3 regions of the Micromonospora sp. NPDC047557 genome follow, and region 2 is predicted to be linked to each of the others. Evidence: riboswitches for the same ligand, from Rfam matches in the RefSeq annotation. Region 2 holds a riboswitch; each other region holds the start of a gene.
What was found. Region 2 has a riboswitch for cyclic di-AMP ahead of ACGGAQ_RS10790 (coiled-coil domain-containing protein). Riboswitches for the same ligand answer to the same signal wherever they lie in the genome.
Positions count from the first base shown of each region.

Region 1 (10,497 bases), on a different contig from region 2:
GGACGGTGGTGCGACCGGCGACCCGGTCAGACGTGCCGGCGCTGGTGGAGTTGCGCCGGGCCAACGCCGAGGCGCACCTCGCGCTGGACCCCGACGTATACCGGCTGCCGGAGCGCGAGGCGGTCGTTCGTCACTTCACCACGGTGCTGGGCGACCGGGCCGGCGGGGACGCCATTCTCGTCGCCGAACACGACGGACAGGTCGTCGGGATGGTCGAGGTGCTGCGCCTGGCCGAACCGCCCGCACACCAGATCCTGCGCCCGCAACCGTCGGCGCAGATCCACACGGTGGTGTCGAGCACCGCCCGGGGCCTCGGGATCGGCTCGGCGCTGCTCGACGCGGCGGCCCGGTGGGCGACCGAGAACGGAATCACGAGCCTCTCGGCGGGCATCCACCACCGCAACGACGGCGCGGTGCGCTTCTACCGCCGCCACGGCTACGCACCCTCGGGCACATTGCTCAACAAGCCCTTGTGTGTCCCAGGTCACAACCCTGCACCGTAGGGGCGTCCTGATCGGCTCCGACCTCGTTGCGAGCAGGCGCCCGGTGGGCGCCGCCCGAGGAGAGGGAAGAAGCGACATGACGAAGGTGACCGCACAGCTGTCGGTGTCGGCGGACGGCTTCTACGCCGGCCCGCTGTTCGACGGCCACGGCGACTGGATCGACTCGGCCGAGAGCGCCGGCTTCTTTCGGATCACCCGCTGGGCGACGGACGCGATGGCGTGGCGCGAGCGGCAGGGCTTCGCCGGCGGCGAGCAGGACGCCAACTCCGACGTGATGGCCGAGACGTTCGACGCGGCCGGCGCGTACGTCATGGGCCGGCGGATGGCCGACGGCGGTGAGGTGCCCTGGGGCGAGGAGCCGCCGTTTCGCGCGCCGGTCTTCGTCGTCACGCACCGACCCCGCGAGACCCTGCTGCGCGGTGGCGGCACCAGCTTCACCTACGTCACCGACGGCGTGGCGAGCGCGGTCGAGCAGGCGCGCGCAGTGGCCGGCGGCCGGAACGTCGCCGTGGCCGGAGGCGGCAGCCTGGTGCGGCAGGTGCTCAAGGCCGGCCTGCTCGACGAGTTGGAACTGCACGTCGTACCGGTCGTGCTCGGCACCGGTCTGCGGCTGTTCGACGCGGACCTCGACCTCGGCGACAAGGAGGCCATCGAGCTGACGCCGACCCGGGTCATCCCCACCCCGCAGGTCACCCACATCCGGTACGAGGTGAGCGGCCGCGCCCCGCTCGTGCTCGACGACCGGGGCCGCGGCGGCGGCCCGACCGCGACCACGAACTGACCCGCGCATCCATCAACGTCACGAGGAGCTTTTCATGCCACAACTGTTGCGGGTGCAGTGCTTCAACGTTTCACGGGACGGGTTCGGCACCGGCGAGGGGCAGAGCCTGGAACGGCCCTTCGGCCACGCCGACCCCACCCCGCTGTTCTCCTGGCGTTCCGCCACCGCCAGCTTCATCTACCGCACCGAGCCGGGCGGCACGCGCGGCCTGGACGACTACCTGACCCGCGACGCCGAGTGCAACATCGGCGCGGAGATCATGGGCCGCAACAAGTTCGGCCCCCAGCGTGGCCCCTGGGAAAACCACGAGTGGCAGGGCTGGTGGGGGGACAACCCGCCGTTCCACACGCCGGTCTTCGTGCTCACCCATCACGTACGGCCGTCGTTCACCCTGTCCGACACCACGTTCCACTTCCTCGACGCCAGCCCCGCCGAGGCCCTGGCCCAGGCCAAGCAGGCAGCCGACGGTCGGGACGTACGCCTCGGTGGCGGTGTGGCCGTCATCCGTGAGTTCCTCGAGGCCGACCTGGTCGACACGATGCACATCGCCGTCGCGCCCGTCGACCTCCACCGCGGCGAGCGACTGTGGGAAAGCCCCGACGAACTGCTCGACCGTTTCCACCTGGAGTCGGTGCCCAGCGCCAGCGGAGTCACCCACCTCCTGTTCTGGAGACGATGACCGCCCGCTACAGGCGGGAGAGCACCAGCAGCCGGTTGCCGTCCGGGTCGGTGACCCGGCCGGACCGCTCGCCCCAGGGCTGGTCGACCGGCTCCTCGGTGACCGTCGCGCCACCCGCGCGCAGAACGTGCACGGCCGCGTCGCAGTCGTCGGCGTACACGCACAACTCCCACCGGCGCGAGAGGGCAGGGTCGCCGGCATGCGGGTCGACGGCCAGGCCCAGCTCGCTGCTGCCCAGCCGCAGGGCCACGAACTCCGGCTCACCGTCCTCCGGAAACCGGTAGGTCAGCTCGAAGCCGACGACGTCCCGGTAGAACGCGATCAACCGCGGCAGGTCGGGCGTCGTCACGATGGGAAAAGCCTCGGTGAACACGCGACCACCTCCTGACCGGACCCTTACCGGTACGGGCGAGGCAGCCCACGCCGCGCGCTAAGCGGCAGGCACGTGCCCGGCGGCAACCGCGTGCAGGCCTCCGTTTACGAACACTGGCCGTGGATGCCACCGGGGCGGCGTGGGGCGGGCTGGGTCATCGCGTGCTCGTCGCGGCGGGCCTCCGTATGTGGGAAGCGGCGGTTGCGTCTGAGCAGCTCGCCGGCCGTTGACCATCGATAGTCGAGAGTCGAATGGGGAGTCGCCCGTGGTACGTCGGGGCTTGCCATATGCGTGCTACACGTATATAACTTCGCCATGAGTATGGGACAGGGGAGACTTCAGGCTCCCAGCTACTTCGTTCTTGCCTCGTTGCTCGACGGCCCGCGCCACGGCTACGCGATCCTCGGTCAGGTCGAGGCACTGTCCGAGGGGACCGTGCGGCTGGCCACCGGAACGCTGTACGCCGTGCTCGACCGGCTGCGCGGGGCTGAGCTGGTCGAAGTTGTGAGCGAGGAAATTGTCAATGGGCGCACCAGACGTTCTTACGCGCTAACTCCTGCGGGTCGCGAGGTCCTTCAAGCCGAGGCCGCCAGGTTGGCCGCTGCCGCGACCATAGTGACCGATCCCGCCAAGCGGTTGGCCGCTCAGTCCTCAGTGGTGAGGTTCGCGTGAGCGACAAGCTGGCTGGCCGGTACGAGATTCTGCTGCGCGCCTATCCGAGCCGGCACCGTCGGCAGTGGGGCGACGAACTGCTCGGAACGTTGATGATGCGAGCCGATTCCAGTCGACGCTGGCCGCCGGCTGGTGAGGCGGTAGCGCTGCTGATGTCCGGGGTGCGTGTTCGGCTGGACTCCGACAAAGACCGGACGCCACGAGCCGTCTGGGCCACTGGGCTACGTGTAGCGGTGATTATTCTTTTTGCGTCCCAGTTAGGGGACCTGATCATTCGGACCGTGCTGGACGGGCCTGCGGGTCGTGCCGGCCTCGGCGTGCTGACCTTCGGCGCGCTCGCCTTCTTCGCCGTACTGCGAGACCTTCGCTGGGTGGCGCCGCTGGCCGCGCTCGGGTGGCAAGCGACTTACGTGTGGTCGTACGACTCGGTGTCGTGGCCGGTGGCTACCGCGATCATTCTCCTAGTGGTCGTGGTTTTCATCCAGCGCACGCACCGAGGCGCGTTGCCAGCTCTCTGGTGGCTCGCTGTGCCGGCAATGACGGCGATGTTTTGGGGACCACAGTTGCTCTCGTCCGAACCGGTCTACCTCTTTCCCTACCAGCAAGTGATGATGCTGACTGTTGTGGCGCTATGCGCCGTCGCGACGGTGCTCGACTCGCGGGCACCGTTCGCAGCAGTAGGTCTTCTCCTGGCACAAGTCCTGAATGAGACAGTGGTCGTGGCCTTTACGTGGGCGGGCAACAATCCGACTAGCGAAATCTGGTATGCCGTTTCGGCGTCCTGGTGGAGCGCGATTATGGGCACCACAGCGGCAGCCCTGCTCGTCGGCGGGCATCTGGTCACTCGGCGCAGAGCCAGCCTGTAGGCCTCCCGGCCTTGGCGATCAGGCCGACACATTCGGAAAAGCCGGTCTCCCCGGCCAGACATCTGGAGTTCACCCCCTCATGCGGCCTCGCGTGGTTCTGGTGCTCGCCATCGTGGCGGTCCTCCTCGGCGGCATCATGCTGGTGTCCGCCGCGTACACCCGCCTCACCGGCGGCATCGGTGGCGGCGAGTGAGTCCGACCCTGATGGCCCGGATGGGCCACGCCTCGACCCGAGCCGTAATGATCTATCAGCACACCGCCCGTGAGCGGGATGAGCACATCGCTGACGCGCTCGGCTCGCAGATCAAGCAGAGCCAGGATCGGGCACGTAGCGGGCTCGGACAGCTCATGTAGGGGTAGCAACGATCAAGGCCCCAGCCAGGGAACCTCTCCTGAGCTGGGGCCTTGCGTTGGAGCGGGTGACGGGAATCGAACCCGCACTGTCAGCTTGGGAAGCTGATGTTCTGCCATTGAACTACACCCGCAGGCGGCACCACTGTACCCGAGTCGTCGAACCGGTGCACCCAGCCACCCCCACGGGCCGCGGGACGGCTTCACCTCGGGAAAAAATTTCGGGACGGCAAGATATGGCCGTTCTCAAATGCGTCGATGGGTTGTAACGTCTGCGACACGTTTCAGCCACGGCGTGACACACCCCCTGTCACGCCGCCAGAAAGAGGTGTGCCCATGGGACTTCGTCCCAACCTGCTGACCCGGCGTGCCGCCGGTGTCGCGTCGACGACCCTCGCGCTGCTGCTCAGCACCGCTGCGGTGGGCGTCGTTCCGGCTGCTTCGGCCTTCTCCGCGGCGCCGGGCGGCGCCTGCGCGGAGCCGGCCGACAGCCACGCCAACGCCCGGGTGAAGCCCGGCGCGGCGGCCACGCACGACCCGAACGAGCTGACCGCGAAGCAGATCCGCGAACGCGAGGCCGACCTCGCGGCGGCGTTACGCCAGCGCGCCAACTTCCGGGCGGGCGCCGGCGCCACGACGCTGGCCACCGTCACCATCCCGGTGGTGGTGCACGTGATCCAGGAGAACAGCACCCGGGCTGGCGGCAACATCCCGGACTCGATGATCACTTCGCAGATCAGCGTGCTCAACCAGGCCTACGCGGGCGGCACCGGCGGCGCTGCCACCGCGTTCGCCTTCCGGCTCGACAAGATCAACCGGGTGACGAACCCGGCCTGGTACCCGATCGTCAACGGCTCGTCGGCGGAGCGGTCGATGAAGTCGTCGCTGCGGGTGGGCGGCAAGAACACGCTCAACCTCTACCTCGGTGAGCTGAGCGACGGCCTGCTGGGCTGGGCGACCTTCCCGCAGCAGACCCTCAACACCATGGACGGCGTGGTCGCGCTGAACGAGTCCCTGCCGGGTGGCACCGCCACCAACTACAACCAGGGCGACACCGGCACCCACGAGGTGGGCCACTGGCTGAACCTCTACCACACCTTCCAGGGTGGCTGCGGCGGCTCCGGTGACAGCGTCAGCGACACCCCGGCCGAGGCGTCGCCGGCGTACGAGTGCCCGACCGGGCGGAACACCTGCTCGGCGACCGGCCTGGACCCGATCACCAACTTCATGGACTACACCTACGACTCGTGCATGTACCAGTTCACCGCGGGGCAGGCGAGCCGCATGCTGACCGCGTGGAACGCGTACCGCGCGGCGTAGCTCTCCTCGCGTACACCTGGTGCCGGCTCCGTCACGACGGAGCCGGCACCGGCGTTTTGTGGGACAGCAGGGCCGTGGTCAGGCGGCCGTGCACTGGACGTCACGGCTGCGGCGGGCCGGGCGGGTCGGCGGTACGGCGAGAGGCGCGGCCGGTGCGGGCGGGGCTTGCGGGTCCAGCCAGACCCGCACGGCCGGGCGGCTCGGGGTGACACCCGGAACGCCGGCGGCGTGCTGCTCGCGACGGGTCAACATCGCCACGTCGACGGTGAACTCGAACAGCCGCCAGTCGACCTGCGGCTCGGCCCGGGCGCTCTGCGCCAGTCGGGCCACCTGGACCGGGTCGGTGACCGGCCAGGCGTGGCCCGCCACGTACGCCTCGTCGTCGCTCTCCTCCGGAGGGAACGAGTGCAGCGCATAGCGGCCGTCCCGTTCGAGGTCGCGGCGCTTCGGCGAGTCGATGATGAAGCAGAACAGACCCTCGTCGGTGATGACCGGGGAGACCGGATGGACCCGGGGCCCGCCATCGGCGCGGACCGTGGCCAGGTAGCCGAAGCCCGGCCCGTACTGCTGCAGGAGAACGCGGATCCCGTCGGCGAGGCGGGGCTCGTCGGCGGCGAATTCGGACCAGGAAGCCATGCCGGCATTCTATCGAACAAATGTACGAGCAGCGACCTCGACGCGCTGGTCACCGGCACCAAATCCGGCCGATCCGGCCGACGCGGCTATGGTGGTCCGATGCTGCTCTCCGACCGTGACCTGGTCTCCGAGATCAAGGCCGGCACGCTGGGCCTGGAACCGTTCGAGCCCACCCTGGTCCAACCGTCCAGCATCGACGTACGACTCGACCGGCTGTTCCGGGTCTTCAACAACCATCTCTACACCCACATCGACCCGGCCATGCAGCAGGACGACCTGACCTCGGTGGTCGAGGTACCCGACGGTGAGCCGTTCGTGCTGCACCCGGGGGAGTTCGTGCTCGCCTCGACGCTTGAGGTGATCTCACTCGGCGACGAGCTCGCCGGCCGGCTGGAGGGAAAGAGCTCACTGGGCCGCCTCGGCCTGCTCACCCACTCCACCGCCGGGTTCATCGACCCGGGCTTCTCCGGTCACGTGACGCTGGAGCTGTCCAACGTCGCGAACCTCCCGATCACCCTCTGGCCGGGCATGAAGATCGGCCAGCTCTGCATCTTCCGGCTTTCGTCGCCGGCCGAGCACCCGTACGGCTCGGTGGTCTACGGCTCGCGCTACCAGGGTCAGCGGGGGCCGACGCCGAGCCGCTCCTGGCAGAACTGGCGTGCCTGGCCGACCCGATAGACAGCGGACGACGAGGGCCCGCCGCGGCGAGATCGCGACGGGCCCTGCTGCGTCCCGCGTTGGTCAGCCGGGGCGGCCGTAGCTGTGGATGGGCCCGTCGTCGACCTTCTTCATCTTGACGGGCACACCGGCCTGGGAGGCGTGCACCACCCAGCCGTCGCCGACGTACATGCCGACGTGGTGGATGTCGCTGTAGTAGAAGACCAGGTCGCCGGGGCGCAGATCGCCCCTGCTGACGTTCTTGGTCACCCGGCTCTGCGCGGCGGCGTTGTGTGGCAGCGACACACCGGCCTTCGCCCACGCGGCGAGCATCAACCCGGAACAGTCGTACGAGTTCGGACCCTCGGCACCCCACACGTACGGCTTGCCGATCTGGGCGCAGGCGAACTTGACCGCCGTGCCCGCGCCGCCGCCGGGGTAGCTGGCCGGGCAGGGCGCCGGACGCAGCGGACCGCCGCCACCGTTGCCGTACACCTTGAGGCGCAGCTTCTGCAGCCGGTCGATCTCTTCGTTGATCTGCTTCTTCTTGGCCGCCAGCTGCGCTTCGGTCCGGGTCAGCTGGGCCACCATCTCGTCGAGCGGCGCCTTCTGCCGGGCCAGCTCGTCGCGGAGATCAGCGACCTGCCGGACGTCCTGCTGCTGGTTGTGGGCGAACCGGTCGAGCATCTCGAGCTGCCCGACCACCTCGCCGGGCGACCGGCTGCCGAGCATCGTGTTGACGGTCGACAGGTTCTCGCCCATGTACGCGCGCACGGCCAGCGCGCTGACCTTGTTCATCGCGGCGTCGACCTGGCGCTCCAGGGGCGCGATGCGGGCGGCGAGCGCGTCGGCCTGCCTGCGCTTGACGGCCAGGTCCGCGCGGGTGGCGTTGTGCCGTTCGATGACCGGTTCGAGCTTGTTCCAGTCGGCGTCGATCTGGCGCTCGATCTCGGTGACTGACGGATCCGCGTGAGCCGCCGTGGCGCTGCCGGTCAGGACGACGGCTACGCCGACCAGGGCGGCGAGGGCGGTGGTGAAGCGGGACCAGCGTGGACGCGGCACGGTCGACGTCGGGTCGGCCGAGGCCGACCGTTCGGACGACGGCCGCGGGGCATGGAGGGCCACCGGGGTTCCGTACTCCTTCTTCCTGACCGCCTACCGGGTTAGCTGACGGGTTCGGGCGGGAAGTTGGCGCCCTACCGCATTGGCTGCGGATTCACCCCGGGGGAACCTGGGTCCCCGGCTCGCTCGCAAGCGACTCGGCGGTGTCGGTCCGTTACCGCCCGGGATGGGCAGACCTGCTACCGGGCCGACAAATGACCAGAGTAGAGACGGCCGTTACCGATCCGCAACCCGTGCGGCCGTGACACTCCGTACCGATTGGAGGAGGTCACCGAGCGTGCGTGAAGGTTTCTTTCGATGCAGTTTGAAATATGGAAAGGTATTGACGCGGACTCCCGACCAGCGCGAAGGTGACCACACAGTTACCAGTCAAATCTAGGGGGTTCGATGGAACGTCCAACCCTGCCCGCCGGCCGGCGCGCGTCGCTCGCGGTCGCCGTGGTCATCGCCACGGCCGCCGTACCGCTGAGCGCCGGCACCGCCTGGGCCGCACCGGCCGCCGACCGTCAGCAGCAGTACGCCGCCGCGTCGACTGAGTACGGCGTGCCGACCGCCGTGCTGCTCGGGGTCTCCTACCTGGAGTCCCGCTGGGACAGCAACGCCGGCACCCCGAGCACCAGCGGCGGCTACGGCCCGATGCACCTGACCGATGCCCGCCACGTGGCCGCCCTACCCGCGCGCGGCCACCACGACGCCGGCACCGAGGATCCGCGTGGCGACGACTCCCGTGCCGTCCTGGCACCCGCGCCGGCCACGGATCCCGCGCCGGCCACCGCCGCGATGCAGACCGTCGACGCCGCCGCCGCGCTGACCGGCGCCGCCCCCGAGGCGCTGCGCAGCGACGCGACGACCAACATCCGGGGCGGTGCGGCGCTGCTGGCCGCGTACCAACGGGAGGTGGGCGCCCCGGTCGGTGCCGGCACCGACCCCGCCACCTGGTACGGCGCGGTGGCCCGCTACGCCGGCGCGGACAGCGCCGACGCCGCGGCGGCCTTCGCCGACGAGGTCTACACCACCATCGGCGCCGGCGAGACCCGCGTGACCGACGACGGCCAGCGGGTCACGTTGCCGGCCCGCGCGGTCCAACCCCAGCGTTCCTGGCTGGACCGGCTGGGCCTGCGACGACTCGCCCGCCCGGACGGGCTGGAGTGCCCGCGGACGGTCTCCTGTGAATGGATTCCGGCACCCTACGAGGCGTTCGGCGACGGCGACTACGGCAACCACGATCTCTCCGATCGGCCCGCCCGGCAGAAGATCGAGTACATCGTCATCCACGACACCGAGGCGAGTTGGGCGACCACCCTGAAACTCGTCCAGGACCCGACCTACGTGAGCTGGCACTACTCGCTGCGCTCGGTGGACGGGCACATCGCCCAGCACGTCAAGACCAAGGACGTCGCCTGGCACGCCGGCAACTGGTACGTCAACGCGAAGTCGATCGGGCTGGAACACGAGGGCTTCGCCGCGCAGGGCACCTGGTACACCGAGGCGATGTACCGGACCTCGTCGAAGCTCGTCCGGCACCTCGCGCTGCGGTACGGCATCCCGCTGGACCGCCAGCACATCATCGGCCACGACAACGTGCCCGGCACCGTCGCGTCGACCGTGCGCGGGATGCACTGGGACCCGGGGCCCTACTGGGACTGGACGCACTACTTCGATCTGCTGCACGCGCCGCGACTGGACACCGGCACCCCCGCCACCGGGCTGGTCCGGATCGACCCCGACTACGCGACCAACCAACCGGCGTTCACCGGGTGCGTCACTCCTGGAACACCCTGCGCCCCGCGCGGCTCCTCGTCTGTGGTGCTGCACACCGCGCCGTCCGCGGACGCGCCGCTTGTCAACGACATCGCGCTCCGTCCGGACGGCACCCCGAACACGATGGACGTGTCGGACCACGGGGCCCGGGCCTCCGCCGGCCAGACGTACGCCCTGGCCGGCCGGCAGGGCGACTGGACGGCCATCTGGTACCTCGGGCAACGGGCCTGGTTCCACAACCCGGCGTCCGCGCCGACCGCCACCTGGACCGTCGGCGTGGTGGCCACCCCGAAGGCCGGCCGGACCACCATCCCGGTGTACGGGCGGGCGTACCCGGAGCAGGCTGCCTACCCTGCCGGCGTGCCCTACCAGGCGATCTCACCGCTGCAGTACACGCTGGCCGCCGGTCAGCGCTACGCCGTCGGCGCGGTGCTGGCCGGCGAGTACTACCGGGCCAGCACGTTCGACGGCTCCTCACCCGGCGACTGGACGGTGATCCGAGGTAACAACCGGTACGCGCAGATCCAGTTCGGCCACCGCATCATGTACGTCGACCTCGCCGACGTGCAGCTCCTGCCGTCCCCGGTGGGCGCACCCCGCTGACGAACGACATACGACGAGGGCCCCCGGTCATCCGACCGGGGGCCCTCGTTGCGTCCGCTGGATCAGCCGGGTCGGCGGAACCCGGCGATCGGCATGGTGGTGATGCTGGAAACCTGCACCGGTTTGCCGGCACGAGGCGCGTGCACCATCTGGTTGTTACCCAGATAGAGCCC
Region 1 is NZ_JBIDDK010000001.1:1,367,385-1,377,881, forward strand. It holds gene ACGGAQ_RS06430 (GNAT family N-acetyltransferase) at 1-503, shown strand, start outside; gene ACGGAQ_RS06435 (dihydrofolate reductase family protein) at 580-1,284, shown strand; gene ACGGAQ_RS06440 (dihydrofolate reductase family protein) at 1,319-1,963, shown strand; gene ACGGAQ_RS06445 (VOC family protein) at 1,971-2,336, opposite strand; gene ACGGAQ_RS06450 (PadR family transcriptional regulator) at 2,652-3,008, shown strand; gene ACGGAQ_RS06455 (hypothetical protein) at 3,005-3,874, shown strand; tRNA gene ACGGAQ_RS06460 (tRNA-Gly) at 4,286-4,359, opposite strand; gene ACGGAQ_RS06465 (zinc metalloprotease) at 4,562-5,545, shown strand; gene ACGGAQ_RS06470 (pyridoxamine 5'-phosphate oxidase family protein) at 5,624-6,181, opposite strand; gene dcd (dCTP deaminase) at 6,281-6,859, shown strand; gene ACGGAQ_RS06480 (NlpC/P60 family protein) at 6,923-7,963, opposite strand; cyclic di-AMP (ydaO/yuaA leader) riboswitch at 7,977-8,113, opposite strand; gene ACGGAQ_RS06485 (N-acetylmuramoyl-L-alanine amidase) at 8,348-10,324, shown strand; gene ACGGAQ_RS06490 (NlpC/P60 family protein) at 10,387-10,497, opposite strand, start outside.
Region 1: it holds a riboswitch for cyclic di-AMP, as region 2 does, so the genes downstream of both, ACGGAQ_RS06480 (NlpC/P60 family protein) here and ACGGAQ_RS10790 (coiled-coil domain-containing protein) in region 2, are expected to answer to the same signal.

Region 2 (10,497 bases):
GGCCACGGGCGGGCACGTACATGAAGCGCTCACCGTCGGCGCCGGGACTCGGCTCCTCGGTGACCTCGAAACGGATCATGGGCCACTGCCGGAGGGCAGCAGCCAGCTCGGCGCCCGTCCCCGGACGGCCGGTCCACCCGCACTCGGCCCGGCGGGCGCCGGGATCGACGGGCTGAGCCGTCCACTGCAGGTTGACCGGCGCGGCTAGGACGCGCGCGATCGCCCACTCGACGTGCGAGCACACGGCGAGCGGGGTCGAGTGGACGTATACGACGCCACGCGTTGGCACGGTGACCTCCCGGAGAGCGAGGTGCGTCTTCCCCTACGACCTCGTCCACCGGAGTGGTTGCTGCAACACATGATGACTCCTGTGACGGATGGTGCGCCAGGGAATCGGAAAAAACGCCTGGCGGAATAGCCGGACGGGTGGTCTCCGTTGCCTCTCAGGACACCGCGACGACCAGCCTGATGTCGTGGTCCTGTACAGTTCCATCGGCGGCTTCTGCCGCGTTACACCTTCGCGGGCCGACTCAGTGTCACCCGCACACAGCCCCCGGACGTCCAGTCCTCCCGTACGTCTTGCAAGGAGTACCTCCGTGGCGAGCAACACCTCTAAGACCGCGCGCGCGTCCGTCCGGGCCGGCCAGGCTGGCCAGGGTGGCGCCCTCAGCGTGCTGGGCGAGTTCAAGTACCTCATCCCGCTCAACGGCGGCAAGCACGCTTACGTGCGCAACCTGACCAACGGCAAGACCGCGCACCTGCGCACCGACTCCGACGCCTTCGTCGAGGAGATCCGGGTGCTGGCCGCCGCCGGCCACGCCGCCAAGATCCGGGCGGAGATCAACAACCTGGCTGCCGTTCACCCGAACGACGGCTGGGAGGCCACCGAGAAGCGCCTGGTCGCGGCCGGCGTCTTCGAGGGCTGAGCCCTCCCCCACCGCAGCAACAGCAAACCGCCCGCCGGGAGTTCCCGGCGGGCGGTTTCGCGTCCGGTGTTCAGGTCGGGTCGAGCAGGGCAACCTCGCCGGTGCTCAGGTCGTAGATGCCGCCCACCACCGCCACGCGACCAGCCGCGACCGGGCCGGCCAGCAGGTCGTCCGCGCGCAGCGCGTGGACCGTACGCCGGACGTGCCGGCGGATCGCCAGGGGATGCACCGCCGGGTCGTCGAGCCCGGCCTCGGTGACCGCCGGGGCGATCTCGTCGACCAGGTAGGCGAGCGAGCCACCCGGCCGATCCCCCGACCGCAGCGCGTCCACCGTCGCTCCCACCGCCCCGCACCGCTCGTGTCCGAGCACCAGCACCAGCGGCACGCCGAGCTGACCGACCACGTACTCGATGGAGCCGCGCACCGCGCGGTCGAGCACGTGCCCACCGGTACGGATCACGCAGATCGCACCGAAGGTCTGGTCGAAGATCGCCTCCAGCGGCACCCGCGAGTCGATGCAGCCGAGCACCACCGCGTACGGCTGCTGGTCCCCGGAGGCGGCCGCCGCCGCGGCGGTGACGTCGTGGCCGTGCACGGGTTGGCCGCTGACGAACCGCCGGTTGCCGGCGAGCAGATCGGCGAGCGCGGCGCGAGGCGTACCCCCGGCCTGCCGCCCCTGTCCCGCCGCCTCCATGCCGTTCAGCTTGGCTCGCCGGCGACGGTCACGGGCGGGGTCGGGAATGTTCGCCCGGCGCGATTGGCGGGGCGTCCCGGCGGGTAGCCGGTGTTACCGCCGGGTATCCCGGTGACTGGTGAGGCCGGGGCGGCCCGGGGAGGTGGCGATGCCGGAGGGCTTCGAGGTCGGTATGCCCGACGGCGTACGACTGCACGTGGAGGTCACGGGGCCTGCGGACGCCCCGGTCACGGCCGTCCTGCTGCACGGCTGGACGCTGGACGGGCGCAGCTGGCACCGGCAGGTGGACGCGCTCACCGCCTCGGCCGGCGGCGCGGTGCGGGTGGTCACCTACGACGCGCGCGGCCACGGCCGGTCCAGCTGCATGGCGTTGCCCACGGCCACCCTGGCCCAGCTCGGCGACGATCTGGCCGCCGTCCTCGACGCGATCGCGCCGACCGGTCGGGTGGTCCTGGTCGGGCACTCGATGGGCGGAATGACGATCATGGAGTACGCGCACCGCCACCCCGGCCACTTCGCCGCCCGTACGGCCGGCCTGGTCTTCGTCTCGACCACCGCTGAGGGGCACACGCACACCGTCTACGGGCTCTCGCCGCGCATCGCCCGGCTGATCCGGCTCGCCGAGACGACGGGCGCAGGTGTCCTGGCCCGGTGCGGCTCGTGGCGACCGCCCCGGGCGCTGCTGAACGCGTTGCAGCCGAGCATCCGGTGGATGCTCTTCGGCGACCGCTGCGATCCCTCCGACATCCGGTTGGTGACCTCGGCGGTGGCCCGCGCCTCGCTGCGCTCGATCGGCGGCTTCCGCGCCTCGTTCGGCGCCCAGCACCGGCTGGACAGCCTCACCGCGCTGGCCCACCTGCCGGCCGCCGCCCTGGTCGGTGACCGGGACCGGCTGACCCCACCGCCGTGCGCCGAGTCGATCGCCGCCGCCCTCCCGGCCACCGAGCTGACCGTCTGTCCGGGTGCCGGACACATGCTGATGATGGAACGCCCGGACGAGGTGAACGCCGCGCTGACCGGCGTACTGGGTCGGGTGCTCGCCGCGCCGGCGGGCGACGGGCACGACGCGAGCGCGGCCGGGACGGGTCGCTGAGCACGTTCCCGCACCTCGGGCGCGAAGCGCCGGGCCCGGGGCCGTACCCTTCTGCGGTTGGCCCGCGCGGTTCGCGCCGCTTGCCGGCGACATCGAAGGAGCGTGCGTTGACCGACCAGACCGCCCTGGAGCAGGAGATCGCCGTCGAGCAGCGGCACCTCGACCGGGTGTACGCCCGACTGGCCGAGCTGCGCCAGTTAGCGGTTCGGGCCGAACGGGACGGCTACCGGATGGCCCGGGTCGGCACGTTCGGCGCGCTTGTCGAGCGCGACGCGATGGTCTTCCACGCCGCGCAGCGGCGGCACACCCTCGACGCCGAGCACGAGGGGCTGGTCTTCGGCCGTCTGGACCTGCGCGACCGGCAGGTGCTGCACGTCGGGCGGCTCGGCATCCGCGACGAGGACGCCACCACGCTTGTCGTCGACTGGCGCGCGCCGGCCGCGTCGGCGTTCTACCAGGCCACGCCCGCGCAGCCGCTGGGCGTGGTGCGCCGCCGTACGATCCAGTCCCAGCGGGAGCGGGTCACCCGCATCGAGGACGACCTGCTCGATCCGGACGCCGCCCCGGAGGGGATGACGGTGGTCGGTGACGGCGCGCTGCTGGCCACCCTCTCCCGCGCCACCGGTCGGGGCATGCGCGACATCGTGGCGACGATCCAGCGGGAGCAGGACGAGGCCATCCGGTCGCCCGGTTCCGGGGTGACGATCGTCGCGGGCGGCCCGGGCACCGGCAAGACGGCGGTCGCCCTGCACCGGGCGGCCTTCCTGCTCTACTCCGACCGCAGCCGGTACGCCGGCGGGGGCATCCTGGTGGTCGGGCCGTCAAGCGTCTTCGTCGAGTACATCGCCTCGGTGCTGCCCTCGCTCGGTGAGGACACGGCGACCCTGCACTCGCTGGGCACCCTCTTTCCGGGAATGACCGCCACCCGTACCGACCCGCCAGAGGTGGCGGCGGTGAAGGGCTCGCTGCGGATGCGCCGGGTGCTGGAGCGCGCGGCCCGCGACGCGGTGCCGGGCGGCCCGGGTGAGCTGCGGCTGCTCTACCGGGGCACGCTGCTGCGGCTGGACCGGGCCGAGCTGGACCGGATCCGGGACCGCGCGCTGCACCGTGGCGCCCGGCGCAACGAGGTACGCCGGGCCGGCTTCGACGGGGTGTTCGCCGCGCTCTGGGCGCAGGCCCGGGCGGTGGGCATCACCCGGCTGCCGGAGCAGCGGGCCTTCGAGGGCGAGATCGCCGAACGGCCGGAGTTCCGGGAGTTCCTCAAGGCGTGGTGGCCGCGCCTGCACCCCCGACACGTGCTCGGCTGGCTGGCTCGCCCGGATCGGCTGCGTCGGTACGCCGGCGGGATCCTGTCCGGCGCGGAGATCAGGCTGCTCACCGCCGCGTACCAGAATCTGGACACCGCGGGTCTGACCATCGCTGACGTGGCGTTGCTGGACGAGTTGGACGCGCTGCTCGGCAAGCCGATGCAGCCGGCGCGGGCCCGCCGCGACCCGTTCCAACTCGCCGGCGGCGTGCGCGAGCTGAGCACCGCCAGCGACCGGCAGCGGGCCGCTCGCGCGGCGGCCCGGGAGCGTCCGGAGGACTACCGGGAGTACGCGCATGTGGTGGTGGACGAGGCGCAGGACGTCTCGCCGATGCAGTGGCGGATGGTCGGACGGCGTGGCCGCCTCGCCTCCTGGACCGTCGTGGGCGACCCGGCGCAGACCGCGTGGACCGGTGATCCCCAGGAGCTGACCCTCGCTCGGGACCAGGCGCTGGGCCGGCGCAAGCGGCACGATTTCACGCTCACCACCAACTACCGCAACTCGGCGGAGATCTTCGCGGTGGCGGCGGCGGAGATCCGTCGGCTCTACCCGGACCTGTCGCTGCCGACCGCCGTCCGCTCCACCGGGATCGACCCCGTCGAGCTGGTGGTGCCGCCCGCCGGGCTGGAGACCGCGGTCGTGGAGGCGGCCAGCGGCCTGCTGGCCGAGGTGGACGGCACGGTCGGGGTGATCACGCCGGTCACCCGCCGCGACGAGGTCGCCGGTTGGCTCGGCTCACTCGGCGCGGCGCGGTTGCAGGTGGTGACCAGCCTGGAGGCGAAGGGCATGGAGTACGACGGGGTGGTGCTGGTCGCCCCGAGCGAGATCCGGGCCGATCCGGGCTCCGGCGTACGCACGCTCTACGTGGCGCTCTCCCGGGCCACCCAGCGGCTCACCACCATCGACCCGACCGGCTGACCTGCGGGTTGCGGTGTCGCAGGGTTGGCCGGCCCGTACACTTGCATACATAGCGATGTGAGCATACATTTGACCAGGTCCCGGGTGGCGACGGAGGGTGGATCTCGTGGGAGCAGGTCATGACCACCACCACGGGTCGGTCACCAACGCCGCCCACCAGCACCGGGGCCGACTCTGGGCCGCGTTCGGGCTGCTCGCGACCCTGATGGTGGTCGAGGGTGTGGCCGCCTTCCACACCGGCTCGCTCGCCCTGCTCTCCGACGCCGGGCACATGTTCACCGACGTGCTGGGCATCGGGATGGCGCTCGCCGCGATCACCGCCACCCGGCGGGCCACCGGCGACCCGCAGCGCACCTTCGGGCTCTACCGCCTCGAGGTGCTCGCCGCCCTGGCCAACGCCGTCCTGCTCTCCGGCGTGGCGGTCTACGTGGTGATCGAGGCGATCGGCCGGTTCGGCGACCCGCACGAGGTGCTGACCGGCCCGATGCTCGCGGTGGCCGTTCTCGGCCTGCTCGCGAACGTGATCGCGTTCGCGCTGCTGCGCACCGGCGCCCGGGAGAGCATCAACCTCCAGGGCGCCTACCTGGAGGTGCTCGGCGACCTGCTCGGCTCGCTCGGCGTGATCGGCGCGGCGGTGCTCATCGCGGTCACCGAGTGGTGGTGGGCCGACCCGTTGGTCGCGGTCGCCATCGGCGTGTTCATCCTGCCGCGCACCTGGCGGCTGGGGCGCGCGGCCGTCCGCATCCTGGTGCAGGCCGCCCCGGAACACCTCCAGGTCACCGCCGTGCACGACCGACTGGCCGCGGTGCCCGGCGTGGTCGAGGTGCACGACCTGCACGTCTGGACGCTCACCTCGGGCATGGAGGTGGCCTCCGCACACCTGATCATGGCGCCCGGCGGGGAGGTCGGCACGGTGCTCACCGCGGCGCGTACCGCCCTGCGGGAGGACTTCCGCATCGAGCACGCCACGCTGCAGATCGAGCCCGGGTCCGCCACGGGCGCCTGCGGTTCGATCGAATGGTGATCACTTATCTGGCGGAAAGACCGTTTCGCCGTCATCTTCGGTGGTGGCGCAGACACCTTCCGTCACATCGACTGCACACGTCCCACCTGCCCCGGTAGGCTCGTCCCCGGCCACCACCCGGCGGCGCCCTCCCGGCGCCGGTGGCGGCCGCCGCCTAATCACCCGAGAGGGCGAACCGGGGAACCACGTTCCTGGGGTGCATCCGCGTCAGCGGTAGGGATCTTCCGTCCCGAACCCGTCAGCTAACCCGGTCGGCGGCTGACGGAAGGACATGCGTAGTGGCACCAGCACGACCACCCGCCGCCCGACTCGCGGCACTGATCGTCATGATGGTCACCCTCGGCGTCGCCCTACCGGTGGGCGCCGCCACCGCCGCTCCCCCCGGCGGCCTGCGGGCCGCCGCGGCGCCCGACGGCGACGAGGAGGGCGGCACCCCCGCGCTGCGGGCCCAACTGGAGGCCGCCAGCAAGGGCTACCTGGACGCGAAGCGCGCCCTGGACACCTCCGTCCAGCGCCAGCAGCAACTCGCGGCCAAGCTGAAGACCACCGAGGCCGAGATGACCGTGCGCAACGGCAAGGTCGGCGAGATCGCCGGCGTGGCGTACCGCACCGGCCGGCTCAGCACCGTCTCGGCGTTGCTCAACACCAACAGCCCCGAGGGCTTCATGGACCGGGCGGCCGCGCTGGACGTGGTGGCCGCCAACGAGGACCGGGTGCTGCGCGACCTGCACACCACCCGGGACGAGGCCAACCGCACCCGCACCGCGCTGGACGGCGAGATCCGCGAGCAGCGCAAGCAGGTCGAGGTGATGGCCAAGCGCAAGGAACAGGCCGAACGGGCCCTGGCGGTCGCCACCAGCAAGCCGCGCACCACCGCTGCCGACACCAGTTCCAACCGGGGCACCTCCACCGCCAACGCGCAGCCCGCGCCGCGCAACTCCGACGGCTCCTGGCCGTCCGAGTCGTGCAGCATCAACGACCCCACCCCGGCCAGCGGCTGCATCACCCCCCGCACCCTGCACGCCCTCAACCAGGCGAAGGCCGCCGGCTTCACCCGGTACGTCTCCTGTCACCGCTCGGGCGGCTCCGGCGAACACCCGAAGGGTCGGGCCTGCGACTTCGCCGCCCAGAAGGGCGGCTTCGGCGGGGACGCCACCGGCGGCGACAAGACGTACGGCAACAACCTGGCCGCGTACTTCATCCGCAACTCCGACCGGCTCGCCGTGCTCTACGTGATCTGGTACCGGCAGATCTGGCTGCCCAGCAGCGGGTGGAAGGCGTACAGCGGGGGGAACGGCGACCCCTCCAGCGACCACACCAACCACGTACACCTGTCGGTGTACTGACCCCACCGATGGCCGGCGCACCGTCGAGCGGTGCGCCGGCCCCGGGTACGTCAGCGGACGTACCCCGGACGTCGCCGGTGATCGGACGACCCGGCCGGGCCGGGCCGGCAGCATGTCGGGTATGCCGCGAATCTCGCCCACCACCCGCAAGGCGCTGCTCACCCTGCACATCATCACCTCGGTCGGTTGGCTCGGGGCCGACCTGGTGCTGCTCACCCTCGGCATCGCGGCACAGCGCGGCGCCGACCCGGCCGTGGTCTATCCGGTCGCCGGGCTCGTCGGCACGGTGCTGTTCGCGCCGCTGAGCGTGCTCGTCTGGCTCGTCGGCGTCGCCAGCGCGCTGCTCACCCCCTGGGGCCTGGTGCGCTACCGGTGGGTGCTGGTCAAGCTCGTGATCACCACGGTGATGGTCGGGCTGGTGCTGTTCCTGCTCACCCCGAACCTGCGGCACGCGAGCGCGCTGGGCGCCGCCCTCCCCGCCCGGGATCGCGCCGACCTGGTGATCGCGCCCGCGGTGTCGACCAGCCTCATGATCATCGCGACCGTGCTCTCCACGTACAAGCCCTGGGGCCGCCGACCCGCCCGGCCGACCGGCGCGCGGAGCGTGGCGCGCGAGCGCGCCACCACGAGGACGTAGCGGCCACCGGGAGGCCACATGACGCGAGGCCGCAGGCGTGGGGTGGGTCAGGCCGGGGGTTGTTCGTCGTGGGTGGCCTCCAGGGCCGCACCGAGGCGGGTGGCCAGGGCGAGGTGGGCGGCGCGGGCCTGTTGGAAGGCGTACCGGAACAGGGGCGTCGGCGCGCGCAGGGTGATGTCGACGTCGATCCGGACCAGGCCGTCCGGCTCGGTGCGCAACCGGGTGTGGTTCCGGACGGTGGTGGCCGGCCACTGGCGGGCCACCGTGACGATCTCGTCAGGTTCGCTGATCAGCACGTCCGCCTGGTAGGTGGTGCGGAAGCGCAACGGCCCCACCGCCAGCCTGTCGTTGATCGTGTAGCTGGCTCGGGCCCCCGGACGGGGCGGCACCCGGCGGACCCGGACGATCAGGGGGTGCAGTTCGCCCTGGCGGGTCAGGTCGCTCAACAACGCCGCCGCCTCGGCGAGTGAGCAGCGGGCCTGGACGGTGTAGCTGAAGCTGTCGCTGCTGAGCACACCGTCTCCCGACGTCGCTGGTCGCACGATCGTCCCGTACCCGGCCCACGCTGGCAACGCCCGGACGGACACCGTCCGTTGTCCCGGTATTCGCGCGCCGTTCCCATTACGGTCGGCTGATGGGAAATCACCGGTTGTGACGAAGGGTGGACACGCATGTTCGGTGACGACCGGTGAGCGGGCACGTGATGGTCTTCGCGCCGACCCCGCAGCTGACGGTGACCGTGGACCAGCCGAACGACCAGCCCGAACTGCACCTGCACCCCGGCGGCCAGGGCGTCTGGCAGGCCCGCATGGTGCTGTCGCTCGGCGTCGACGTGGTGCTCTGCGCCGCGCTCGGTGGCGAGATCGGTCAGGTGCTGGAGCCGCTGCTGGTCAGCGAGGGGGTGGAGCTGAAGGTGGTGGTGCGCGACTCCGGCAGCGGCGGGTACGTGCACGACCGGCGGGGCGGGTCCCGACAGGAGGTCGTGGACGTTCCCGGGGAGCGACTGAGCCGCCACGAGCTGGACGAGTTGTACAACCTGGCGCTCGGCGAGGGACTGCGCGCCGACGTGAGCGTCCTCAGTGGCCCGAACGCGCCGTGGCTCGTCCCGGCCGACCTGTACCGGCGCTTCGCCGCCGACCTCGGCGCCAACGGCAGCCGGGTGGTGGCCGATCTGTCCGGTGATCACCTGGGCGCCGTACTGGACGGCGGTGTGTTCTTTCTGAAGGTGAGTCACGAGGAGCTGATCCGGGACGGTCGCGCCCGCAGTGGGGACGGCCTCGAGCTGACCCGGGCGATGTACGACCTGCACGCCGCGGGCGCCGAGACGGTGGTGGTGAGCCGAGCCGACCAGCCGGCGCTGGCGCTCATCGACGGGGAGCTCTTCGAGGTGCAGATGCCCCGGCTGGAGGCCGCCGATCCGCGCGGCGCGGGCGACTCGATGACCGCCGGCGTGGCGGCCGTGATCGCCCGTGGTGGCGACATCCGGACGGCCATCCGCACCGGCGCCGCGGCCGGCGCGCTGAACGTGACCCGGCACGGGCTGGGCACCGGACGGTTGGACTCGATCACCGGGCTGGTGGAGCGGGTCCGGCTGGTCCCGGCGGACAGTCGGCAACAGGAGCGCACCACCCCCGACGAGCTGGCCGACCGGGTGGTCGAGCGATGACGCTGCGGGTGCTCGTGACCAACGACGACGGGATCGCCGCGCCGGGCATCCAGGCGTTGGCCGTGGCCGCCGCCCAGCGGGGCTTGGACGTGGTGGTCGCGGCGCCGATGGAGGAGGCCAGCGGCACCAGCGCCGCGATGAGCGCGGTGGAACGGGACGGGCGGGTGGTGGTGCACGACCACCCGCTGCCCGACCTGGCGGGTGTGCCGGCGTACGGGGTCGCCGGCTCGCCCGGTTTCATCACGCTGATCGCGCTACACGGCGCGTTCGGCCCGCCGCCGTCCGTGGTGCTGTCGGGCATCAACCGGGGAGCCAACGCCGGCCGCGCGGTGCTGCACTCCGGCACGGTGGGCGCCGCCTTCACCGCCGCCTCGAACGGGTGCCGGGCCATGGCCGTCTCACTGGACGTGCTCTCCGCGGGCGAGGCGACGGCCGGCAGCGGCGGGGCCGCGGTGGACGCCGCAGCCCGGGTACGCGACGCCGAACGGCACTGGGACACCGCCGCGCGCGTCGCCCTGGACCTGCTCCCCCGGCTGACCGCCGCGCCGCCGGAGAGCGTACTCAACGTCAACGCCCCCGACCTGCCGCACGGACGGCTGCGCGGGGTGCGTCGCGGCGCCCTGGCCAGCTTCGGTCAGGTGCAGATGACGGTGGCCGAGTCGGGGCACGGCTTCGTGCGTACCGCGCTGGAGGAGCCCGGCCAGGCCGCGCAGCCCGGCACGGACCTGGCGTTGCTGGCCGCCGGGTACGCGTCGGTGACGGCCATCCGAGCGGTCACCGAGGTGACCGACGTGGACCTGACCGGTCTGGACGAGCAGCCCTGACGGGAGGGGCGGCGGGCGCTCAGGCGCCCGGAAGCACCTCGGGGGTGGCGGCCCCAGCGAAG
Region 2 is NZ_JBIDDK010000003.1:71,099-81,595, reverse strand. It holds gene ACGGAQ_RS10820 (DUF3145 domain-containing protein) at 1-289, opposite strand, end outside; gene ACGGAQ_RS10815 (hypothetical protein) at 597-926, shown strand; gene ACGGAQ_RS10810 (carbonic anhydrase) at 997-1,620, opposite strand; gene ACGGAQ_RS10805 (alpha/beta fold hydrolase) at 1,769-2,713, shown strand; gene ACGGAQ_RS10800 (HelD family protein) at 2,821-4,938, shown strand; gene ACGGAQ_RS10795 (cation diffusion facilitator family transporter) at 5,045-5,962, shown strand; cyclic di-AMP (ydaO/yuaA leader) riboswitch at 6,104-6,235, shown strand; gene ACGGAQ_RS10790 (coiled-coil domain-containing protein) at 6,241-7,308, shown strand; gene ACGGAQ_RS10785 (hypothetical protein) at 7,430-7,945, shown strand; gene ACGGAQ_RS10780 (SRPBCC family protein) at 7,993-8,460, opposite strand; gene ACGGAQ_RS10775 (PfkB family carbohydrate kinase) at 8,634-9,611, shown strand; gene surE (5'/3'-nucleotidase SurE) at 9,608-10,435, shown strand; gene ACGGAQ_RS10765 (STAS domain-containing protein) at 10,455-10,497, opposite strand, start outside.

Region 3 (10,497 bases), on a different contig from region 2:
TGCCGGAGTGGTCGTGGTCTCCCGGACGCGTGGCGCGTCGCCAGGGCCGGCCGATGAGTCGCGGCGGGGCAGGGTCAGCCAGGCGGAGACGACGGAGACCAGGCCGAGCAGCGCCGCCAGCCACCAGCTCACTGTGCCGGTGCCGAGGGCTGCGGACATCGCCGCGCCGATCGCGGCGCCGACCGGCAGGGCGTAGCGACGTAGCAGAGACGCGCGGTCGACGGCGGCGGGCGTGGTCACCGTCTCGTCGTCGGCGGGGCCCGCGAGCCGCGTGGCTGGCCGTCGGAACCTCCAGGACACGTACGCCACAACGGGCAGCAGGACGACCCAGGCGATGAAGACGACCGAGGGACGCAGGTCGAGGGCGAGGTTGACGTGGTAGAGCAGCGTCCAGATGGCGAAGCCGACCACCGCCGCGTCGGTGAACACGACCGGCGTGGCGGCCACCGCGGCGTTCAGTCGGCTGAGCAGGCCGCGATCCCGTGCGGGCCGGCGGTCGCCCTGGCCCCGAACACCCGCACCATCGGAGGTATCACTGTCGGCTAGCGCTGGTGCCACAACAGCGTCTTCGACTTTCGTCACGGGGCGTCCTTGTCGTGCGGCGGCGGATGTGAGGGCGAAAAGCGGATGTCGGCTCGGTGACGGCCGGGTGTCAAAGGGGCAGCCTAGCGGAGGAGGGTGGCCGGTCAGGTCCCCGCTGCGGGTGGTGTCACGGGCCGGTCAGCCGGAGACCGGCGTGGCCCGCGGCAGGGGTACGGCCCTGGCCGCGCCGAGTCCGGCGGCCACGGATTCGACCAGGTTGTCCAGATAGCTGTCGGTCAGCGACAGCCGGGCGATGGCGAGCCGCCAGTAGAGCGGGCCGACGATGAGGTCGACGGCGGCGTCCGGGTCGGTGTCGGCGGGCAGCTCGCCGCGCTGCACGGCGCGGGTGACCAGGCGGCCGCCGATCTCCTGCTGGCGGGCGTGCAGCACCTGACGCAGGGTCTCGTCGATGGCCGGGTTGCGGGCGGCCTCGGCCAGCAGGTCCGGGATGATCTGCGACGCCAGGGGGTGGCGCAGCGCGTGCGCCACCGCCTGGAACAGCAGCGCGAGGTCGCCGCGCAGCGTGCCGGTGTCCAGCACCGGCAGCTTGCCGTGCGCCGCGGCGGCGACGATCTCCACCACCAGGTCCAGCTTCGAACTCCACCGTCGGTAGATCGCCGTCTTGCTGACGCCGGCCCGGCGGGCCACCGCCTCGATGGAGAGCCGGCCGTAGCCGACCGCGGCGAGCTCCTGCATGAGCGCCCGCCGGATGCCCGTGGTGATCTCGTCGCGCAGCACCGCCGCGCCGGCCGGGACACGCCTCTTCTCGGTCGTCACCATGGACTCTTCTCGCAGGTCACGCCCACTACAGTAGCGCAACGACGATACGGTTGCGTCCCGACGTGTTTCGGACTACTGTCCACGCAGCGGCGAGGCGGCGCCCCGCGCACCCTTCCCACTAGGATTCCATCGTCGCGAGCAACCCGTCTGCACGAAAGATCGGAGCGCCATTTCCATGGCCACCACCGCGCTGGTCGACCCCGATACGGGCCTGACCCAGGCGCAGCTGGCCGCTCGGCACGGGCTACGGGTCGCCGGTGAGCGACCCACCCTCGCCGAGTACAGCCGCCGACTCTGGGCCTACCGGCACTTCATCGCCGCGTACGCCAACGCCAAGCTGGTCGCCTCGTACAGCAACGCCAAGCTGGGCCAGCTCTGGCAGGTGCTCACCCCGCTGACCAACGCGGCGGTCTACTACCTGATCTTCGGGGTGGTGCTGGCACAGAACGACCGGATCCCGAACTTCATCGGCTACCTGACCACCGGCCTGTTCATCTTCAACTTCACCCAGAGCGCGGTGCTGGCGGGCACCCAGTCGATCAGCGGAAATCTCGGGCTGATCCGGGCCCTGCACTTCCCTCGCGCCAGCCTGCCGCTGTCCACCACGGTGACCCAGTTCCAGCAACTGCTCGCCTCGATGGTGGTGCTGATCGGGATCGTGCTGGTCACCGGCGAGTCGATCACCTGGAAGTGGCTGGTGCTGGTGCCGGCCCTGCTGCTCCAAGCGGTGTTCAACGCCGGCGTGGTGCTGATCGTCGCCCGGTTGGGCTCCAAGGCGAGCGACCTCAAGCAGGTCATGCCGTTCCTCATGCGTACCTGGATGTACGGCTCCGGCGTCCTCTACAGCGTCAGCCTCTTCGCGCGGCTGCCCGGCTGGGCGGCGACGCTGGTCCAGTTCAACCCGCTGCTGGTCTACATCGAGCTGGCGCGTTACGCGCTGCTGGACGAGCCGCCGATGCTCAACGAGTCGCTGACCCAGCTCTGGCTGGTCGCCGCCGGGTGGGCGCTGGTGGCCGGCATCGGTGGTTACATCTACTTCTGGCGCGGCGAACAGGAGTACGGCCGTGGTTGATTCCCTGCGGGCCGCCGACGAGGCGACCGTGTCCCTGCCCGTGCTGGCGCAGGAGCGGATCCCCACCGTGGTGGTGGACGACGCACACATCATCTACCGGGTCCACCAGGGTGCCACCGGTGGCACCACTCCGGTGGCCGCGCTGCGCCGCCTCGTCAAGCGCACCAACGCGCCGAACGTCCGGGAGGTGCACGCGGTCAAGGGCGTCTCGTTCACGGCGTACCGGGGCGAGGCGATCGGGCTGATCGGCAGCAACGGGTCGGGCAAGTCCACCCTGCTGCGGGCCATCGCGGGCCTGCTCCCGGTCAACCGGGGCGCGATCCACACCCAGGGGCAGCCGTCGCTGCTCGGTGTGAACGCCGCGCTGCTCAACGACCTCTCCGGCGAGCGCAACGTCGTCCTGGGCTGCCTGGCGATGGGCATGCACCCCGACGAGGTGGCCAAGCAGGCCGCGGGCATCATCGACTTCTCCGGAATCAACGAGCGGGGCGACTTCGCCAGCCTGCCGATGCGCACGTACTCCTCCGGGATGGCGGCCCGCCTGCGGTTCTCCATCGCCGCCGCCAAGAGGCACGACGTGCTGCTCATCGACGAGGCGCTCGCCACCGGCGACAAGGGGTTCCGCAAGCGCAGCGAGCAGCGCGTCCGTGAGCTGCGCGAGGGCGCCGGCACGGTGTTCCTGGTCAGCCACCAGCTCTCGTCGGTCCGCGACACCTGCGAACGGACGATCTGGCTGGAATCGGGCGTTCTCCGGATGGACGGCCCCACCGACGAGGTCATCCGCGCATACGAGGCGTATGCGAACAGCAAGTAGAGTGCCGGCCAACCTCCGGCATCGACACGGCACCAGGACCGCGTCGCTCGCATTGGGGCGGCGCGGTCCGCGCGTTAAGGTTCATTCCGTCGCCGCTCGGGCGGAACCTTCCGTTAACGCAATTCTTGAGAGTGAGGATCCGGCAATGACGCAGGACCAGACCACTGGCCCGGACGCCGCAACGGAGACCCCCGCACCGTGGCGGCCCTCGCGGACAGTGGCCGTGGTGCTGGCCGGCGGCACCGGGACCCGGCTGGGCCTCGGCATCCCCAAGCAGCTGCTGAAGATCGCCGGTAAGCCGATCATCGAGCACACCCTGGCTGTCTTCGAGGCCGCTCCGGAGATCGACGAGATCATCGTGCTGATGGCCACCGGCCACGTCGAGGACGCCCGGCAGATCGTCGAAAAGGCCGGCCTGCGCAAGGTCACGAAGGTGATCGAGGGTGGCGACACCCGCAACGCGACCACCCGGATCGCGCTGGACGCCGTCGGCCCGGCCGACTGCAACATCCTCTTCCACGACGCGGTGCGCCCGCTGCTCAGCGGCCGGATCGTCCGCGAGTGCGTGAACGCGCTGTGGACCTACGACGCCGTCGACGTCGCCATCCCCTCCGCCGACACGATCATCCAGGTGGACGAGAACGACTGCATCACCGACATCCCGGTGCGCTCCCGGCTGCGCCGGGGACAGACCCCGCAGGCGTTCCGCTCCCCCACCATCCGCGAGGCGTACCGGATCGCCGAGGGTGACCCCGACTTCGCGGCCACCGACGACTGCGGCGTGGTGCTGCGCTACCTGCCGGGCACCCCGATCAAGGTGATCGACGGCTCGGACGAGAACATCAAGGTCACCCACCCGGTCGACGTGCACCTGGCGGACAAGCTCTTCCAGCTCGCCGCGGCGCAGGCGCCCCGGCTGACCGACCACCGCAGCTACAGCGAGGAGCTGACCGGCCGCACCATCGTGGTGTTCGGCGGCAGCTACGGCATCGGCCACGAGCTGACCGAGCTGGCCCGGCGCTACGGCGCGCAGGTCTTCCCGTTCAGCCGCTCCACCACGGGCACCCACGTGGAGCGCGCCGAGGACGTCGAGGCCGCGCTGACGACCGCCTTCGAGGCCACCGGCCGGATCGACCACGTGGTCGTCACCGCCGGGATCCTGGAGAAGGGCGCCCTGGCCGAGATGGACGAGGAGACGATGGACCGGCTGTTGCAGGTCAACTTCGTCGGCCCGGTGACCATCGCCCGCCAGGCCCTCCCGTACCTCCAGCAGACCAAGGGTCAGCTGCTGCTCTACACCTCCAGCTCGTACACCCGGGGTCGGGCCCGCTACGCGCTCTACTCGGCCACCAAGGCCGCCCTGGTCAACCTGACCCAGGCGCTCGCCGACGAGTGGGCCGACGTCGGCGTCCGCGTGAACTGCATCAACCCGGAGCGGACCGCGACCCCGATGCGGACCCGGGCGTTCGGCGAGGAGCCGGAGCACACCCTGCTCGCGGCGGAGGCCGTCGCCCAGTCGTCGCTGGACGTGCTGATCTCCGACCTGACCGGTCAGGTCATCGACGTACGCCGGGCGCCCGGTGACGGTCCGTCGGTGCCGGCCCAGTCGGCGCGGGCCGAGGCGGCGGCGGCCGTGACCTCCGCGAGCTGACGCGGGCGACGGAACTCCGACGGCGGCGAACGGAACGACATGCGTGGTGACCTGGTCCGAAAGCTGCTTGCCCGGTGCCTGAGCGTCGGTCTGGCGGTGCTGGCGTTCGTCGTGGTGGCGCTGACCGGCGGCACCGGGTGGGGGCTGGCGCTGGCCGTCGCGGCGCTGGCCGCGGCGGCCGCCGAGCAGCGGATCCGGCCCGGCGCTGACCTGGTCGCCGAGACGGCGCTGATCGCCGCGGCGGTCCTGGTCGGCTACTCCCGGCGACTCGACGACGGGTTCGAGCCGGCGCTGGCCGCCACGGCGCTGGTCCTGTTGGGGCTGGTGCTGCTGGTGGGGCCGCTGCGGACCGCCGGCAACCTGGAGGTCCGGGCGGCCAACCTGCCGGTACGGGCCTGGACCCCGCTGATCGCCGACCGGCTCGGCGTCGCCCTGTTGGGGCTGCTCGCGGCGGTGGCCCTCGCCGCCGCGCTGACCCTGCCCGCCGTCGTGGCGCTCGTCGTCAGCCTGCTGGTGGGCGCCGGCGCCGGGGTGGTCGCGCTGGATCTGGCCCGGCGGCGGTTCCGGCCCACCGTCGGCGGTGGGCCGGTGGCCCGCGCGCTGCGCCGGCACCAGCCGGAGTTCCTGCTCTACTTCTCCGCGCCGCCCGGCTCGGAATACCAGGTCACCATGTGGCTGCCGTACCTGGAGCGGATCGGCAGGCCGTTCCTGGTCCTGGTGCGCGAGCCGGAGTTCCTGGCGCCCATCGCCGCGGCCACCGACGCGCCGGTGATCTACTGCCCCACCCTGCGGGCGATCGACGAGGCGCTGGTGCCGGGCCTGCGGGTGGCGTTCTACGTCAACCACGGGGCGAAGAACAGCCACTGCGTCCGGTTCACCCAGCTCACCCACATCCAGCTGCACCACGGCGACAGCGACAAGGCGCCGAGCGCCAACCCGGTCTCGGGGATCTTCGACCGGATCTTCGTGGCCGGTCCGGCGGCGATCGACAGGTACGCCCGTGCCGGGGTGCGGATCCCGGCGGACAAGTTCGTGGTGGTGGGCCGCCCGCAGGTTGAGTCGATCGACGTACGCCGGGAGCCGGCGCGCGGCCTCGCGAGCCCGACGGTGCTCTACACCCCGACCTGGACCGGGCACCACGCCGACGTCGACTACTGCTCGCTGCCGGTGGCCGAGGAGCCGCTGCGACGGCTGCTGGAGCGCGGTGCGACGGTGATCCTGCGGGCCCACCCGTACACGGCGCAGAACCCGGCGTCGGCACGCCAGTTGGGCCGGCTGACCGAGCTGCTGGCCGCTGACCGGGCCCGCAGCGGGCGGCAGCACGTCTTCGGCGCGGCCGCCCGGGAGCTGAGCCTGACCGACTGCGTCAACCGCTCGGACGCGCTGGTCTCCGACGTGTCCGGCGTGATCTCGGACTACCTCTACTCCGGCAAGCCGTACGCCGTGACCGACATGGGCGACGAGGGCGACCGGTTCACCGACCGTTTCCCGCTGGCCGGGTCGGGTTACGTGCTGCGGCGCGACATGTCGAATGTGGACGCCGTGCTCACCGCGCTGCTGGACACCGACCCGCTGGCCGAGGAGCGGTGGGCCACCCGCCGCCGCTACCTGGGTGACTTCCCCGCCGAGTCGTACGCCGAGGCTTTCCTGACGGCCGCGCGCCGAGAGCTGGCGCCGGCGGAGAACCTGGCCACGTCAGCACCGGTCTAGCAGCTCAGCGGTACGCGTCCAGCAGCGCCAGCACGGCGGCCGGGTCCTCCAGGTGCGCGTTGTGGCCGAGACCGGGCAGCGTGGCGACCGGCACGCCGTACTCCTTGAGCTGTGCGTCGGTGACCATCGGGTCGTGCTCGCCGCGCGCCAGCACCACCGGCACGTCGGTCGCCGCCAACAACGCGGTCAGGTGGGGCTCACCGACGGCGAACGCGGTCGTGTCCATCGCGAGCCGCCACCGGCCGTCGACCTGGCGCAGGCCGGCGTCCACCATCGGATGGTCCGGGGAGACCAGACCGGTGAGGCCGGCGACCCGCAGGTAGCGGCGGGCGACCTCGGTGCGGCTGGCGAACCAACCGACCGGGCGGGCGGCGAGCTCCGCGGCCCGGGCCAGCTCGGCGGGTGACCAGACCGCCTTGATGCCCAACCCGACCACCGCGTCCACCGGCAGCCCGGCGGCGCGGGCCGCCAGCGCCAGGCCGACCACCCCACCCAGCGAGTGGCCGAGCACCACGATGCGGTCGTCGAAGGCCAGGCCCTGCGCGATCCGCTGGGCCAGACCCTCGAAGGAGTACGACGACAGCGGGGCCGACCAGCCGTGGCCGGCGAGATCCGGCGCCAACCACCGCCCTGGCCAGTGCTGCTCCAGCAGTGGCGCCCAGGGCAGCCACACGTCGCCCGTCGCTCCCATGCCGTGCAGCAGCAGCAGGACCGGCCCGCGGCCGGCGTGACCACCCGATTCGTCCACCACGGCCGCAGTCTCCCACGGTTCGCGGCCCGGTACGAGAGCCGTCATCGGCATCGACGCGAGACGCCGCGGGCGCCGGCCCCTCGTGGGGGACGGCGCCCGCGGCGTCGTAGGCGTCAGCGCCTGGGTCAGGCGGAGTAGCCCCGGGTGGCGATCCAGTTGGCCAGGTCGATCGTGGTGATCCAGTACGCCGGGTCGGCTGCGTTGGCCGAGTCGGCGATCCGCACGGTCCGGCCGTTGTCCTTGTAGCCCACGACGGCGATGTAGTGCCCACCGCCGTAGGAGTGCCAGCCGCCATTGGTGTCGGTGGCGTCCCCGACGACGTTGGCGACCACGCCCCGGCCGTCGGTGATGGCCTTGACGACGTCGGCCTGGAGGCGGTCCATCTGCGCCGGGCTGGGCGCGCCCGCGAACATCCGGGTCTGGTACGGGGAGCCCTTCACCTCGGCGTTGAGCACCCGCGTGGTGTCCTCGGCCGAGTTGGTGCCCATCTCGGTGGTGCCCAGCTCGGCGCCGAGCTCCTCCTGCGTACGGTCGATGCCGGTGGCGCTGAGGGCGTTGCGGGTGGCCGCCGGGCCGCAGTTGTAGTAGGTGTTCTGCGCCTCGTAGTCGTAGTCGAGCACCTTGGTCGCGGGCGGCTTCGGCGGCGTCGGCTTACGGGTGAGGTCCGGGTTGCTCGTGGCCTTCGCGGCGGGCGATGCGGCGCTGGTGGCCGGGGCGGCCGTGCTCGGCGCGGCCGAGGGGGAGGCGACGCGTGCCTGGTCGCGGGACGCGATCGTGTCGCTGCGCATCTCGGCGACGGTGGTCGCGGTGTGCTCGCTGGCCGGGGCGCCCTCGGCGCCGGCGAGCAGGGCGCCGGTCGTGGTGGCGATCGCGAGGGCCGCGGCGGAGGCGGCGACGATCTGGTACGGGCGCTCGGTCGCGAGGCGACGGAGCTGACGCTGCAGGGTGTGCTTCACGGGGTCCTCCACGGTTCGGGGGGCGAGCGGCACACCGGGCTCGGCCGGTATCCGGGCAGGCGCCAGCGCGCGAACCGTGGTCCGCGGATGGTGAACCGCTCAGGGGAACGCCCGGCGCGGCCGGGCGGGAAAGGCGGTGACCCGGGGGGTCAGCTCACCGTCACAAGGCGGATGAGCGGGGGCACCGCGACGCCGTGGAGGCGGGGGAACAACCGAGGGGTGGAAAGGTGCTGCACGAGGATGGAACTCCTTCCGTCACCGCCTACCGGGTTAGCTGACGGATTCGGGCGGGAAGATCGCCCTACCGCGGGCCGTGGCTCGCGGATTCACCCCGGACTTACTGTGGGTCCCCGGTTCGTAGATCACGATTGAGCGGGTCGGCACGGCGTCGCCTCCTGCGATCGGTTACCGCACCGGACAGCACGACAGTACTGGCCGGTGCGGACCCTGCCAAGCCGCGTCCACCTGCGTAAACATCGTTTGGCACAGCAATTTCTGCGCGTATTGCCGCTGACGTGACTCGATGGGACAACCGGTTCCGGAGGCGCCGATGGGCGACAACCGGACAGGCCGCCGGCAACGCCGCCACAATCGCGGGAACAATGGCCGCCGATGGTGCCGGTCGCCCGATTTCCATCGTCCGTGACGGGCCTCACATAACAGATCGGGCTCAACCGACCCGGGCCGGACGCCAGCGTGTCACGACTGCCGAGCGCGACGCCCGGGTCGTCATGCGGCGCGACGGCGACGGGTTCGGCCGCAACCGGACCGCCGCCGCGTACGCCTCCTCGGCGAGCGTGCGTGCCGACTCGGCCGCCAGCTCGGCGTCCCGCCAGGCCGACCGCTCCCGCTCGGCAGCGGCCCGGTGGTCGGCCAGCCTCGCGTCACGGATCGCCCGGGTGAGCAGCACCTCCTGCTCGACCGGATGCCGGCGGGGATCCCAGCCGCGCCGGTGCCCGAACACGTCACCGAGCTGAGTCATGGTCAACTCGCCGCGCCAGTGCGCCGCCATCGCGGCACGGTGCAGGTAGCGCTCCCGGGCCGCGTACTCGGCCGGGGTGTGCGGGGTACGCGGGGTCGGCAGCGCCCCGGCGGCGGCGAACCGACGGGCTGCGGTGTCCGCCTCGTCGTACCGGGACCAGGCGACCTGCGCCTCTTCCTGAGTGATCAGCCAGTCAGCGCGTCGTCGCCGGGCGGTCTGCGCCGCGCGGGCCGCGGCCACGGCCACCTCTTCGGCGTAGCGGCGCAGGTCGGCGAGTTCGGCGGCGGCCACCTCCTGTGCGGTGGGCGGCGGCGGCGTCGGCTCGGAGGCGGTCGAATCCCGCTCCGGGCGGGCGACCAGCACGGCGAGAACGGTCAGCGCCAGCAGGAACAGGGCCGACCAGATGGCGGCGGCCTGGGGCACCTCGGTCAGGAACTGGTAGAAGACGACGGTCTCCATGGTCGGCACCTCGGAAGAAAGCGCGTTGCGACGGGGAAGCCGCACGAGGGTCGGTGACCCACGGGTCGGCCGGTACGGACTGGTGTGTCGACAGGTGCGGGTGGCGGGACGCTCGCTCAGGGCCTCGGTGCTCCGGCGGGGCGGCTCAGCAGCCGGTGCGGTGGTCAGTTGGCCGGCGCGGAGGTCAGTGACCCAGCGCGGGTCAGGAGCCGGTGCGCGGTCAGCGGCCCGCTGTGATCCGGTGCTCCGGTGGGGCCCGAGGAGCGCGGGCGGCCGGATTGTCGGCGCGGAGTGACCGCTCGGAGACCGCCCGCCCCGGCGTCACACCGGTCGACGTGGCGGCCAGGGTGCGCGAAGTGTCGTGCAGCGCGGGCTGCGGGTCGCCGGACCACACCGCGGCGGACTCGTCAACGGCGGCGGACTCGTCAGCGGCGGCGCTGTCGCGGGCTGCCCGCTCCTGGGTGGCGCTGTCGCGGGCGGCGGTCTGGTCGTCGTCGACGATGGACGTCGCGGGCCCGGTGCTGGTCACGGCGGCGGGTCGGTCGGGCGACGCGGGCGGCGCGACGGCGGACGTCGCCGCAGCGGCTGGCGTTGGCGACCCCGGAAGGGCCGTGGTCGCGCCGAGCGCGAGGGCGGCGATGACGGCGAGGCTGGTCAGCACCCGGGTCGCCCAGCGCGCCACCCACCACAGGGGACAGGTGAGCGCGACCGGAAGCACGTCCCCACGCTACCGCCGACGA
Region 3 is NZ_JBIDDK010000002.1:196,180-206,676, reverse strand. It holds gene ACGGAQ_RS08735 (DUF6077 domain-containing protein) at 1-447, opposite strand, end outside; gene ACGGAQ_RS08730 (TetR/AcrR family transcriptional regulator) at 721-1,320, opposite strand; gene ACGGAQ_RS08725 (ABC transporter permease) at 1,538-2,434, shown strand; gene ACGGAQ_RS08720 (ABC transporter ATP-binding protein) at 2,439-3,248, shown strand; gene ACGGAQ_RS08715 (D-ribitol-5-phosphate cytidylyltransferase) at 3,394-4,899, shown strand; gene ACGGAQ_RS08710 (CDP-glycerol glycerophosphotransferase family protein) at 4,939-6,609, shown strand; gene ACGGAQ_RS08705 (alpha/beta fold hydrolase) at 6,614-7,360, opposite strand; gene ACGGAQ_RS08700 (C39 family peptidase) at 7,486-8,328, opposite strand; cyclic di-AMP (ydaO/yuaA leader) riboswitch at 8,561-8,701, opposite strand; gene ACGGAQ_RS08695 (hypothetical protein) at 8,987-9,757, opposite strand; gene ACGGAQ_RS08690 (hypothetical protein) at 9,978-10,475, opposite strand.
Region 3: it holds a riboswitch for cyclic di-AMP, as region 2 does, so the genes downstream of both, ACGGAQ_RS08700 (C39 family peptidase) here and ACGGAQ_RS10790 (coiled-coil domain-containing protein) in region 2, are expected to answer to the same signal.